DNA from 3 places in the Kitasatospora saccharophila genome. Region 1 is predicted to be linked to each of the others. Evidence: riboswitches for the same ligand, from Rfam matches in the RefSeq annotation. Region 1 holds a riboswitch; each other region holds the start of a gene.

Region 1 (4,586 bases):
ACCAGAAGGTGCTGGCCGGCGTCGGCAACGTCTACCGCGCCGAGGTGCTGTTCCGGCTCGGCATCAGCCCGCACCGGGCCGGCCGCGACCTCTCCCGCGCGGAGTGGGACGCGATCTGGACGGACCTGGTCGCCCTGATGCACGACGGCGTGGCCGCCGGCCGGATCGACACCGTCCGCCCCGAGCACACCCCGGAGGCGATGGGCCGCCCCCCGCGGGTGGACGACCACGGCGGCGAGGTGTACGTCTACCGCCGCCACGACCAGCCCTGCCTGGTGTGCGGAACCCCGGTCCGCACCGAGGAGTTGGCGGCCCGGAACCTGTTCTGGTGCCCGCGCTGCCAGCGGGTCTGACGGGCCGTCGGCGGATCAAGCCTTGACGCAAGGTTGACCACGCCTTGGGCGAGGGCCCGGAACGGCGCTCCTATTGTCGGGTGCATGCCCGTGCAACCGTTCCAGGGCCCGCGCCCCACCCCGGCGCTCCCGGTCCTGCCGTACCGCAAGCCCACCAGGGGACGCGACTACTGGGTGCTGGACGACGTCCTGCCGGACCCGGACGCGGTGCGGGCCCGGCACCTGGCCCGCACGGACTGGGACGAGGGCTACCCGTACCGGCCGGAGTCCTGGCCGGGGCTGCGCGCGATGCCCGGGCTGGAGCCGGACGAGCTGGCGCACGTCGAGGAGCTGGTCCGCGGGGCCACCGGGGCGGAGCGGATCTGGGCGCTGGACGAGGCCGGGGGCGGCACCTTCAACCACAACTGCGTGCAGGTGGTCGGCGCGGGGGAGTGCGAGCCGCGCCCGCACACCGACTCGCGCTCGCTGTGCCGGTACGCCGCCGTGCTGTACCTCAACCCGGCCGTCCCCAAGCGCTGCGGCACCAGCTTCCACCGGCAGAGCTTCCCCGGCGGCCGGCTCGGCGGCAACAGCGTGGTCGCCCCGCACGACAACCTGGTGGACGCGCTCGGCACCCGCTTCGTCCCGCCGGACTCGTTCACCGAGGACCTGGCCGTCCCGCACCGCTACAACCGGCTGCTGCTCTACACCGCCAACCTGATCCACACCGCGACCGAGTACCACGGCGCGACGCTGGAGCAGAAGCGGATGACCTGCGTCTTCTTCTGGATGGCCTGAGCCGCCCGGACGGCCTGACCGCTCGTCAGCACGGCCCTGACCAGGCGTGATCTGCGCCACCCGGATCCGGGGGCGCCCTTGCCGCCGCGCCCCCGGCGGGCCTACGGTGGGCGGGCCGTGGTGTTCGGGAAGCCGGTGCACTGTGTCCGTCACGAGAGTGGGACGCAGGAGTCCGGAGCGGCCCTCGCCACTGTGATCGGGGAGTCGTCGGCTCCCACCCCGTGCCACTGGCCGCTCGCGGCCGGGAAGGCCGGGAGCCGGCGCGCAACACCCCGTCAGCCAGGAGACCGGCCACGGCATCTCACGAAGTGATCCACGAGGTGCTGGAGCGTGAACGCGGATGACCGCGCATGAGTCGACCCTGCCCGGGCACAAGCCCGGCTCCCCCCTTCCCTCCTTCCGCTGGCGGCGCGAGGACACCCTGCGCACGGCCGGCCTGATGGCGGTGATCCTGGCGCTGCACGTGGTGGCGTTCGGGACGCTGCTGTTCCTGGTGGCGCCGCACGACTACAAGGTCGGCACCCAGGTGTTCGGCGTCGGCCTGGGCGTCACCGCCTACACCCTGGGCATGCGGCACGCCTTCGACGCCGACCACATCGCGGTGATCGACAACACCACCCGCAAGCTGATGGCGGACGGCCGCCGCCCGGTCTCGGTGGGCTTCTGGTTCGCGCTCGGCCACTCCTCGATGGTGGTGCTGATGGCCGGCCTGGTGGCCGGGGGCGCGGCGCTGGCGGGCACCCTGATGGACGAGGACTCCACCACCCACCGGGTGCTCGGCACCATCGGCACCACCGCGTCCGGCGCCTTCCTCTACCTGATCGCGGCGCTCAACCTGGTGGCCCTGCTGGGCATCTGGCGGGTGTTCCGGGCGATGCGGGCCGGCCAGTACGACGAGGCCGAGCTGGAGAAGCACCTGAACGCCCGCGGCCTGCTGGCCCGGTTGCTGAACCGGGCCACCCGCTCGATCAGCCGCCCCGGCCAGATGTTCCCGGTCGGGATGGTGCTCGGCCTGGGCTTCGACACCGCCACCGAGGTGACCCTGATGGTGATGGCGGGCTCCGGCGCGGCCTCCGGGCTGCCCTGGTACGCGGTGGTCTGCCTGCCGCTGCTGTTCGCCGCCGGGATGAGCCTGTTCGACACCCTGGACGGCACGTTCATGAACTTCGCCTACCAGTGGGCGTTCGCCAACCCGGTCCGCAAGGTGTACTACAACCTGACCATCACCGGGCTGTCGATCGCGGTGGCCTTCGTGATCGGCACCATCGAGCTGGTCGCGGTGCTGCACGACAAGTTCGACCTGGCCGACCCCGTCACCGGCTGGATCGCGGGCCTCAGCCTGGACAACGTCGGCTTCGTGATCGTCGGCCTGTTCGTGGTGGTCTGGGCCGCCGCGATCGGCTACTGGCGGATCGCCAAGCGCTCCCGGGCCTTCGGCGGAGCGGGCGCCGGAGCCTCCTGACGCACCGTCGGGCGGGCCGCGCAGTACAGTTCGGTGGACCTCCCCGGCCGCCGGAGCGCGGCCCGCCCCGACCCGAACAGGGACCCCGCGTGCCGGAACCCGACCTCGTCACCCAGGCCCTCGCCCGCAACCTCAAGCGGATGCGCCTCGACCGCGGCCACACCCTGGACGCGCTGGCCGCCCGTTCCGGGGTCAGCCGCGGCATGGTGGTCCAGATCGAACAGGCCCGCACCAACCCGAGCATCGGCACCGTGGTCCGGCTCGCCGACGCGCTCGGCGTCTCGATCGCCCGGCTGCTCGACTACGACGCCGCCTCGGCCGTCCGGATCGTCCCCGCCGAGGACGCCGTCCGGCTGTGGACCGGCCCCGACGGCGGCAGCGGCACCCTGCTCGGCGGCGCCGAGGCCCCCGGCCCGCTGGAGCTGTGGGCCTGGCTCCTGCACCCCGGCGAGTCGCACGCCTCCGACCCGCACCCGCCCGGCAGCGTCGAGATCGCCCGGGTCGACGAGGGCGTCCTCACCCTCGTCCTGGACGGTCGCGAGCACCGCGTCCCGGCCGGGTCCACCGCCTCCTACGAGGCCGGGACCGCGCACGGCTACCGCAACGACGGCGAGGTGCCCTGCCGGGTCACCATGGTGGTCTCCGTCCCCCCGCCCGGCGCCTGAACGGGCGAGGGGCCCCGGGCGAACCCGGGGCCCCTCGCTCCGCGCGCCGTCAGCCGCCGTACCGGCGCCGGTACAGCTCGACCCGGCCCTCGGTGTCCATCAGGCGGGCCCGGCCGGTGTAGAACGGGTGGCTCGCCGAGGACGTCTCGACGTCGACCACCGGGTACGTCCGCCCGTCGGCCCACTCGACCGTCCGCTCGCTCGCGGCGGTGGAGCGGGTCAGGAACGACAGGCCCCCGGTCTTGTCCCGGAACACCACCGGACGGTACTCGGGGTGGATTCCCTGCTGCATGACTGCTCCTCCTCGCTGGGTGCGTGCTGGATCGGACGGGTGCGGATCAGCGGGCCTCGCGGAACTCCACGTGCCGCCCGGCCACCGGGTCGAACTTCCGCAGGACCATCCGGTCCGGGTCGTTGCGGCGGTTCTTGCGGGTCACGTACGCGAAGCCCGTCCCCGCCGTGGACCGGAGCGTGACCACCGGTCGCAGTTCGCTGCGTGCCATCGTCTCGACCTCCCTCTCCCGGCAACGATTGCCGTTTTCACTACGCCACAACACGGGCACCCCCGCGGGCATTCCCCACCCGCCCAGCCGGTTCCGACGGGCGGCCGCCCCGACCCGTTCGTACGCTCGGACCATGTCCGACGCGCACGCCGCCCGACGCGAACGCCTCCGCGAGTACTGCAGCGCCTCCGGGGCCGACGCCGCGCTGATCACGCGCGCCGCCAACGTCCGCTACCTCACCGGCTGCCCGCCGCTGGGCGCCGCACTGCTGCTCACCCGCGACCGCGCGGTGCTCGCGGCGCCCGAGGGCGCCGAACCCGAGGAGGGCGGCGAGCGGCAGGCCGACCCCGAGGTCACCCGGTTGCCGGTGCCCGCCGAGGCGGACGCCGCGTCCGCCGCCGCCGAGGCCGCCGCCCGGCTGCGGGTGCGCGACCTCGCCGTCGAGGAGCACGACCTCACCGTGGCCAGGCACCGCACCGTCGCCCGGCTCGCCGGGACGGCCCGGCTGCTCGACCTGGACCGGGCGGTGGAGCGGCTGCGGGTGGTCAAGGACGAGTACGAGATCGCCGACCTGCGGATCGCCGCCGAGATCGCCGACCAGGCCCTCGGCGAACTGCTCGAATCCATCCTGGTCGGCCGCACCGAACGGCACCTGGCGATGGAGCTGGAGCGCCGGATGATCGACCACGGCGCCGACCGGGCCGCCTTCCCGGTCTCGGTCGGCACCGGCAGCCACTCCGGCCTGGAGCAGCACCAGCCCACCGACCGGCGGGTCGAGGAGGGCGACTTCCTCACCGTCGCGCTCGGCGCCCGCTACCGCGGCTAC
Region 2 (4,586 bases), on a different contig from region 1:
AAGCGGGGGCGGTCGCGGGGCGGGACGGCTGGGCGATGCGACGAAGCAGGGCGGGTGGCGGGTGGCGGACGGCGGACGGCGGACGGCGAGCAACAGGCGGCGAGCGGCAGGCGGCAGGCGGCAGGCGGCAGGCCACGGACCGCGAGGGGTGCGGTCGGGGCCGGATGAAAGCTTCACGGCGGTCGCCGGTCGCCACCGCCGTCGTCCGAGCGGCCGCGGGCCGCCCGGTCGGGCCCGTCGCCGCGGGGCCGCCGCTCGGCTTCCGCCGCACGTCCGGGCCGGGCCGGGGCTGTCGGCCGGTCCGGTCGGCGACGGGCGGCGGGGGGTCGAGGGTGCGGCCGGCTCGGCTCAGGCGGAGGTGGATCGGCCCGCCGACGGGCGAAAGTTTCGGGGCGCCGGGCGCCGAGGGTTGACGGCGTCCGGACGGTCTGGGTGGATGCGATGGGAGCGCTCCCAGTCACCATCCTCCCCTCCCGAAGGAGCAACGATGGCAAGACACCACGGACGACGGGCCCTGCGCCCGGTCGCCGGACTGGCGGCGGGCCTGCTGGTCGCGGCCGGCACCGGCTGGGCGGTGCAGCAGGCGGGCGCGGCCGCGGCCGGCTGCCGGGTCGACTACACGGTCGCCAGCGCCTGGCAGGGCGGCTTCGGGGCGAACGTGCAGATCACCAACCTCGGTGACGCCGTGACGAGTTGGACGCTGCAGTGGTCGTTCGGCAGCGGCGAGCAGGTCACCCAGGCGTGGAACGCGGACGTGACGCTCGGCAGCGGCCAGGTCACCGCGAAGAGCCTGGGCTACAACGGCGCGGTGGCGGCCGGCGGCGCGGTGAGCTTCGGCTTCAACGGCTCGGTCCCCGGCTCCGGTACGGCCTCGGTGCCGTCCTCGTTCACGTTCAACGGCACGCTCTGCACCGGGAGTCCGGGCAGCGGAACGTCCCCCTCGCCCAGTCCGTCGCCGAGCGCGTCGAGCAGCGGGCAGCCGCCCGCCGGGCAGGGGCGGCAGGTGGAGAAGCTGGACCGCGGTCTGGTCTCGGTGCGCAGCGGCACCGGCAACCTGGTCTCCTGGCGCTGGCTGGCCACCGACCCGGACGGCGTGGCGTTCAACGTGTACCGGGACGGCGCCAAGGTGAACTCCGCGCCGCTGACCACCGCGACGGACTACCTGGACGGCGGCGCGCCGGCCGGCGCCTCGTACACGGTGCGGGCGGTGGTGGGCGGCGTCGAGCAGGCCGCCTCGCCCGCCTCGGTCGGCTTCGCGGACGGCTACCGGGACGTGCCGATCTCCCCGCCGCCCGGCGGGTCGAACGCGAGCGGCTCCTACACGTACGAGGCCAACGACGCGAGCGTGGGCGACCTGGACGGCGACGGGCAGTACGAGTTCGTGCTGAAGTGGAACCCGACCGACGCGAAGGACAACTCGCAGTCGGGCTACACCGGCGACACCTACCTCGACGCGTACGAGCTGGACGGCACCCGGCTGTGGCGGATCGACCTGGGGCGCAACATCCGCTCCGGCGCGCACTACACGCAGTTCCAGGTGTACGACTACGACGGCGACGGGCGGGCCGAGGTCGCCGTGAAGACCGCGGACGGCACGGTGGACGGCACCGGGCGGACCCTCGGCAGCGCCACCGCCGACTACCGCAACTCCAGCGGGTACGTGCTGTCCGGGCCGGAGTTCCTGACGGTCTTCGACGGGCGCAGCGGCGCCGCGCTGCAGACGGTGGACTACGACCCGCCGCGCGGCACGGTCTCGGCCTGGGGCGACTCGTACGGCAACCGGGTCGACCGGTTCCTGGCCGGGACGGCGTACCTGGACGGCTCGCGCCCGTCGATCGTGATGGCCCGCGGCTACTACACCCGGACCGTGGTCACGGCCTGGGACTGGCGCGACGGCAGGCTCACCGAGCGGTGGAAGTTCGACTCGGACGCCTCCGGCAACGGCGCGTACGCGGGCCAGGGCGACCACCAGTTGGCCGTCGCGGACGTGGACGGCGACGGCAGGGACGAGATCGTGTACGGGGCGATGGCCCTGGACGACAACGGGCGCGGGCTGTGGAACACCGGGCAGGGGCACGGCGACGCGATGCACGTCGGCGACCTCGACCCGAGCCGTCCGGGCCTGGAGGAGTTCAAGGTCGACGAGAGCACCGGCAAGTACTCGGCCTGGTTCGCCGACGCGCGGACCGGCCAGATCCTGTGGCACCAGCCGGACTGCGCCTGCGACAACGGGCGCGGCGTCTCCGACGACGTGTACGCGGGCAGCCCGGGCGCCGAGTCCTGGTCGTCGGGGGTCAGCGGCCTCTACAGCGCCAAGGGGGAGAACGTCGGCCGCAAGCCGGGTTCGGCCAACTTCGCGCTCTGGTGGGACGGCGACCCGGTGCGCGAACTGCTCGACGGCACCCACGTCGACAAGTACGGCACCGGCGCGGACACCCGGCTGCTGACCGCCGCCGGCGTGCACTCCAACAACACCACCAAGGCCACCCCGTCGCTCTCCGCCGACCTGTTCGGCGACTGGCGCGAGGAGGTGGTGTGGCCCACCACCGACAACCGGGCGCTGCGGATCTACTCGACGCCGGTGCCGACCTCGCTGCGGATCACCACGCTGATGCACGACGTCCAGTACCGGGAGGCGGTCGCCTGGCAGAACACCGCCTACAACCAGCCGCCGCACCCGGGCTTCTTCCTCGGCGACGGCATGCCGACCGCGCCGCGGCCCGTCGTGCACACGCCCTGACCTGGCACCTTGCGCCGCGGCGGCCCCGGTGGCCGTATGTGACCAACCCCTCCACCCGCTCGGTTGACTGCCCCGAACCGGGCGTGGTGGGATCTTCGGGCCAAACGGAGGCAAGCAGAGGAAGCCGGTGCGAGTCCGGCGCGGTCCCGCCACTGTGACCGGACACCCCGCGCGGGGGTGACCGGAAGTCAGGAGACTCTGGCCCCCGTTCCGTCGATCCAGGGCGCGGACCCTGAGTGAGGACACGACGCCATGGGGGCTGCCCCGTACCTGGTGGGCGCGGTCGCGGGATACCTCGCGGACGCCCGGCTCGGAGACCCCCGGCGCGGACACCCCGTCGCCCTGTTCGGCACCGCCGCGGCCCGGCTGGAGCGCCGGCTGTGGCGCGACCACCGCGGGGCCGGGGCGCTGCACGCGGCGCTCGCGGTCGGCGCGGGCGCGGGCGCGGCGGCGCTGGCCGTCCGGGCGGTGCGGCGCGCGCCGGTGGCGGCGGGGGCGCTGGCCGCGGCGGCCACCTTCACGGTGCTGGGCGGGACGTCGCTGACCCGGGAGGCGACGGCGATCGGACGTTCGCTGGCGGACGGCGACCTGGCGGGCGCCCGGGAGCGGCTGCCGCACCTGTGCGGGCGCGACCCGTCCGGCCTGGACGAGCGGCAGGTGGCCCGGGCCGTGGTCGAGTCGGTCGCCGAGAACACCGCGGACGCGGTGGTCAACGCCCTGGTGTGGGGCGGCGTCGCGGGCGTGCCGGGGCTGCTGGCGTTCCGGGCGGTCAACACGCTGGACGCGATGGTGGGGCACAAGTCGGCCCGCTACCGGCGCTTCGGCTGGGCGTCGGCCCGGCTGGACGACGTCGCGGGCTGGCCGGGGGCCCGGCTGACCGCGCTGCTGGCGGTCGCCGCGTCCGGCGCCCCGGCCCGGACCTGGCGGGTCTGGCGGCGGGACGGCTCCGCGCACCCGAGCCCCAACGCGGGCCAGGCGGAGGCGGCGTTCGCGGGCGCGCTGGGCGTGCGGCTGGGCGGGACGCTGCGCTACGGCGAGCGGGTCGAGCACCGGCCGGTGCTGGGCGCGGAGCTGCCGCCGGTCGGCGCGGCCGACATCGAGCGGGCCTGCCGCCTCTCGCGCCGGGTCGGCGCGCTGGCGCTGGCGACCACGCTCGCCCTGCGGGCGCTGGGCGGGCGGACCCGGGGCGGGCGGCGGCGCGGGTGAACCCGCCGCTGCGACTGCCCTCGTCCGGGCTGGGCTCCGGCGTGCCCGCGTCCCTCCCCCTCCACTTCCTCGAAGGAGTTCTGCCGTGAACGGCGCGCTGTTGGTGGCCGGTACGACCTCGGATGCCGGGAAGAGCGTGGTGACGGCGGGCATCTGCCGCTGGCTGGCCCGGCAGGGGGTGCGGGTGGCGCCGTTCAAGGCGCAGAACATGTCGTTGAACTCGTTCGTGACGGCGGACGGGGCGGAGATCGGGCGGGCGCAGGCGATGCAGGCGCAGGCGGCGGGGGTGGCGCCGGAGGCGGCGATGAACCCGGTGCTGCTGAAGCCGGGCGCGGACGGGCGCAGCCAGGTGGTGCTGCTGGGCCGGCCGGTGGCGGAGGTCGGCGCGCTGGACTACCGGGAGCGCAAGCCGGTGCTGCTGGAGCGGGCGCTGGAGTGCCTGGCGGACCTGCGGGCGCGCTTCGACGTGGTGGTGTGCGAGGGCGCGGGCTCCCCGGCGGAGATCAACCTGCGGGACGGGGACATCGCCAACATGGGCCTGGCGACGGCGGCCCGGCTGCCGGTCGTGGTGGTCGGGGACATCGACCGGGGCGGGGTGTTCGCGTCGATGTTCGGGACGCTGGCGCTGCTGTCGCCGGGC
Region 3 (4,586 bases), on a different contig from region 1:
GGAGGAGTTGCTGGCGCTGGACCCGGTGGCGAACTGCTCGGCCAGCGTCTGGCGGGCCCGCGAGGGACGGCTGCGGCCGGCCGGCTGGAACCAGACCGGCCACCTGTCGGCCTGACCCGCCCCGCCCCCGCCGCTCAGCGTCCCGCCGCCCCCGCCCCCACCGCACCCGCCGCCCGGCGTTCCGGCTCGCTGCCCTCCCGCTCGCGGCCGTCCGGCTCGCGGTCCCCGGTCTCGGGCCCGGCGGGCCGTCGCGGGCCGCCGAAGGCCCGCCGGTACGCCTGCGGGGTGGTGCCGAGCCGGAGGCCGAAGTGGTGCCGCAGCGCGGCGGCGTTGCCGAAGCCGCAGCGGGCGGCGACCGCGTCCACGCTCTCGCCGGTGGACTCCAGCAGGCGCTGGGCGAGCAGCACCCGCTGGCCGGTCAGCCAGCGGTGCGGGGTGGTGCCGGTCTCCTGCCGGAAGCGGCGGGCGAAGGTGCGCGGCGACATGTGGGCGAGCCGGGCGAGCCGGTCGACGCCGGTGTCCCGGTCGAGGTGGCGGCGCATCCACTCCAGCACCGGGGCCAGCGACTCGCCGTCGGCCTCGGGCAGCGGGCGGCTGATGAACTGGGCCTGGCCGCCGTCGCGGTGCGGGGCGACCACCATCCGGCGGGCGATCGCCCGGGCCACCTCGGCGCCCTGCACCTTGCGGACCAGGTGCAGGCAGGCGTCGATGCCCGCGGCGGTGCCGGCCGAGGTGATCACGGGGTGGTCGTCGACGTACAGCACGTCGGGTTCGACGGTGGTCAGCGGGAAGCGCTCGGCCATCAGGTCGGCGTACCGCCAGTGGGTGGTGCAGCGGCGGCCGTCGAGCAGGCCGGCCGCGCCGAGCAGGAAGCTGCCGGAGCAGATCGACAGCAGGTGGGCGCCGCGGTCGTGGGCGGCCCGCAGCGCCTCGACGACCTCCGCGGGGTACTGCTCGCGGATGCCGGTGGCGGTGGTGATGACCAGGTCGGCCGCGGCGATCCGTTCGGGGCCGTGCGGGACGTCGATGGTGAACCCGGCGTGGGTGCGCATCGGCCCGGGGCGGTCGCCGACCAGCGCGAAGTCGTAGACCGGCAGGCCGGATTCGGCCCGGTCCAGGCCGAACACCTCGCAGGCCACGCCCAGTTCGAAGGGGTGGACCTCTTCCAGCACCACCACGGCGACGTTCTCCAGCTTTCGCATCCCGCCAGGATGGCAGTGGCAGGATTTCGTGGCAATGGTGCGTTCCTGCCACTCGTGGGCGGCGGCCGGTGCGCGGACAGTGGAGGCATGACCACCGCGCTCGCCCTGCTGGGCCTCATCGGCACTTTCGGACTCCTCGGCGTCCTGGTCGGCCGCGACCTGGACCGGCACGGCCGCCACGGCCGCGACAACGCGCACCGCCCGACCGGCTACCCGTTCGACCCGGACCTGGCCGACCCGCGCCGCCGGCCGTCCGGCACACTGGCCGGATGCGCTCCCCGACCGTCCGCCGTGCCCTCCTCCCCGACCTCGCCGGAGCCGGAGAGGTCAGCGTCGAAGCCTTCGTCGGGGACGGCCACACCCGTCCGGACTCTCCGTACGTCGACCTCCTGCGCGACACCGCCCGCCGCAACCGGGAGGCCGAGCTGCTGGTCGCCGTCGACGGCGCCGGGGCGGTCCTCGGCTGCGTGACCTTCGCGCCCGGCGGCACCCCGTGGGCGGACGTCGCCGGGCCGGGCGAGGGCGAGATCCGGATGCTCGCGGTCGGCGCGGCGGCCCGCGGCCGGGGCGTCGGCCGGGCGCTGGTGGTGGCGGCGATGGACCGCAGCCGGGAACTGGGACTGGCCGGGATGGCGTTCTCCACCCGTCCGACGATGACCGCCGCGCACCGGATCTACGAGGCGCTGGGCTTCGTCCGCGCCCCCGAGCGGGACTGGTCGGCCGCCCCCGGCACGGACCTGATGGTCTACACGATGCGGTTCTGAGGCCCGGGGCCGGCGGCCCGGCGGACGCCCGCGGGCGACGCGCCGGGCTTCCCGGTTTTTCTCCGGCCGATCGGAAACATCCGCGCCCCGTTCCCCGTTCTCCCCCTCGGCCGTCCGCTTCGGCCGGGCCGCCGCAGCCGGCACCGGGCGCGGGGCCGACGGTCCCTCAGGAGCCGTCCGCCCCGTTTTCGTTGTCTACGCGCGGCGCCGCCGACGCGACACGCGCTACTACATCTGGTGCTTCCAGCTCCAGTCGCCACTACATGTATGCTCACTCTCGCTGTCGACGCAGGGGAATCCGGTGGAAGTCCGGGACTGCCCCGCAACGGTGAGCGGGCTGCAGCGACGCCCGCGCAGTCCGAGGACCTGCCGACGGCGTGCGACACGGCATCCCCGCAGACGCCATGCAGCACAGCTTTGCCGTCCGGTCTCGCGGGCGGACCGGGGGTGGTCTTCGGCGCGCCGGAACGCGTTCGCGTTCCTTCGTGCTGCCCTCCCCTGGCCGCGTGCGGTGCCGGACACCCGAGAGCACGTCCGCCGCCGCCACAGGAGAGAGTGCGCCTTGACCGTCGCCGCCTCAGTCACCCTGCCGTCCCAGGGATCCGCCGACGCCTTCACCGACCCCGGTGCGGCGTTGCTCCGGCTGCTCACCGACCGCAGCACCGACCTCCCCCAGGTGGACCCCGGCCACGTCGCCGCCGCCGCGCTGCGCGGCCGCCACGCCGGTTCGGACTTCGCCGAGCTCCGCGGGCTGGCCGTGGAGGCCGCCGCGTCGATGATCGCCGAGGACCCGCAGTACTCGAAGCTGGCCGCCCGCCTGCTGGCGCTGGAGATCCGCGACGAGGCCGCCACCCAGCACGTCACCTCGTTCTCCTCCTCGGTGGCCGTGGGCCACGCCGAGGGCCTGATCGGCGACGCCACGGCCGCGTTCGTGGCCGAGCACGCCGACCTGTTCGACTCGCTGATCGACGAGTCGGGCGACGACCGCTTCGAGTACTTCGGCCTGCGCACCGTGCAGTCCCGCTACCTGCTGCGCCACCCGATCACCCGCAAGGTGGTCGAGACCCCGCAGCACTTCCTGCTCCGCGTGGCGGCGGGCCTGGCGGTCGGCACGACCGAGGAGTCGGTGCGCGAGGTCGCCGAGCTGTACACCCTGATGAGCCGGCTGGAGTACCTGACCAGCTCGCCGACGCTGTTCAACTCCGGCACCCGGCACCCGCAGATGTCCTCCTGCTACCTGCTGGACTCGCCGCTGGACAACCTGGACTCGATCTACAACCGGTACGCCCAGATCGCCCGGCTGTCCAAGCACGCCGGCGGCATCGGCCTGTCCTACTCGCGGATCCGCTCGCGCGGCTCGCTGATCCGCGGCACCAACGGCAAGTCGAACGGCATCGTGCCGTTCCTGCGCACCCTGGACTCCTCCGTGGCGGCGGTCAACCAGGGCGGCCGGCGCAAGGGCGCGGCCTGCGTGTACCTGGAGACCTGGCACGCCGACATCGAGGAGTTCCTGGAGCTCCGCGACAACACCGGCGAGGAGGCCCGGCGCACCCACAACCTGAACCTGGCGCACTGGATCCCGGACGAGTTCATGCGCCGGGTCAACGCCAACGCCGACTGGTCGCTGTTCTCCCCGGCGGACGTGCCGGAGCTGGTCGACCTGTGGGGCGCCGAGTTCGACGAGGCGTACGTCAAGGCCGAGCTGGCGGGCAAGGCCGTGCGCACCATCCCCGCGCAGACCCTGTACGCCCGGATGATGCGCACCCTGGCGCAGACCGGCAACGGCTGGATGACCTTCAAGGACGCCTCCAACCGGGCCGCCAACCAGACCGCGCTGCCGGGCCGCACGGTGCACTCCTCGAACCTGTGCACCGAGATCCTGGAGGTCACCGACGACTCGGAGACCGCGGTCTGCAACCTCGGCTCGGTCAACCTGGGCGCGCACGTCGCCCCCGGCGCCACCGCCGCCGACCTCACGAGCGCGATGGACTGGGACCGCCTGGACGCCACCGTCCGCACCGCGGTGACCTTCCTCGACCGCGTGATCGACATCAACTTCTACCCGACCACCGAGGCCGGGACGTCCAACTCCCGCTGGCGCCCGGTCGGCCTGGGCGTGATGGGCCTGCAGGACGTCTTCTTCCAGCTGCGGATCGACTTCGACTCCGCCGAGGCGGTCGCCCTCTCCACCCTGATCGCCGAGCGCATCATGCTCACCGCGTACGAGCGCTCCGCCGACCTGGCCGAGCAGTTCGGCCGGCACGAGGCGTACGGCGAGACCCGGGCGGCCCGCGGCCAGCTGCACGTGGACCACTTCGAGTCCGCGAACCCGCACTGGGCCGCGCGCTGGGAGGCGCTGCGGGCCCGGATCGCCGAGGTCGGCCTGCGCAACTCGCTGCTGCTCGCGATCGCCCCGACCGCGACCATCGCGTCCATCGCCGGCGTCTACGAGTGCATCGAGCCGCAGGTCTCCAACCTGTTCAAGCGCGAGACCCTCTCCGGCGAGTTCCTCCAGGTCAACCCGTACCTGGTGCGGGAGCTCAAGGAGCTCGGCGTCTGGGACCAGCAGACCCGGGACGCGCTGCGCGACGCCAACGGCTCCATCCAGGAGTTCAACTGG

Evidence for each region. Region 1 has a riboswitch for cobalamin ahead of nicT (Nickel transporter NicT). Riboswitches for the same ligand answer to the same signal wherever they lie in the genome.
Region 2: linked by a shared signal. The riboswitch ahead of ABD345_RS13720 (cobalamin biosynthesis protein) and the one ahead of nicT (Nickel transporter NicT) in region 1 are both predicted to bind cobalamin.
Region 3: linked by a shared signal. The riboswitch ahead of ABD345_RS15075 (ribonucleoside-diphosphate reductase subunit alpha) and the one ahead of nicT (Nickel transporter NicT) in region 1 are both predicted to bind cobalamin.

What each region holds. Positions count from the first base shown of each region.
Region 1 covers NZ_BAAANS010000009.1:112,576-117,161, reverse strand. The annotation lists gene ABD345_RS09175 (Fpg/Nei family DNA glycosylase) at 1-353, shown strand, start outside; gene ABD345_RS09170 (DUF6445 family protein) at 438-1,130, shown strand; cobalamin riboswitch at 1,232-1,440, shown strand; gene nicT (Nickel transporter NicT) at 1,471-2,592, shown strand; gene ABD345_RS09160 (helix-turn-helix domain-containing protein) at 2,682-3,257, shown strand; gene ABD345_RS09155 (type B 50S ribosomal protein L31) at 3,307-3,549, opposite strand; gene rpmG (50S ribosomal protein L33) at 3,596-3,760, opposite strand; gene ABD345_RS09145 (aminopeptidase P family protein) at 3,894-4,586, shown strand, end outside.
Region 2 covers NZ_BAAANS010000015.1:118,020-122,605, forward strand. The annotation lists gene ABD345_RS13715 (rhamnogalacturonan lyase family protein) at 488-2,740, shown strand; cobalamin riboswitch at 2,832-2,961, shown strand; gene ABD345_RS13720 (cobalamin biosynthesis protein) at 2,993-3,946, shown strand; gene ABD345_RS13725 (cobyric acid synthase) at 4,032-4,586, shown strand, end outside.
Region 3 covers NZ_BAAANS010000017.1:139,484-144,069, reverse strand. The annotation lists gene ABD345_RS15090 (histidine phosphatase family protein) at 1-115, shown strand, start outside; gene ABD345_RS15085 (GlxA family transcriptional regulator) at 135-1,202, opposite strand; gene ABD345_RS15080 (GNAT family N-acetyltransferase) at 1,472-1,966, shown strand; cobalamin riboswitch at 2,228-2,354, shown strand; gene ABD345_RS15075 (ribonucleoside-diphosphate reductase subunit alpha) at 2,529-4,586, shown strand, end outside.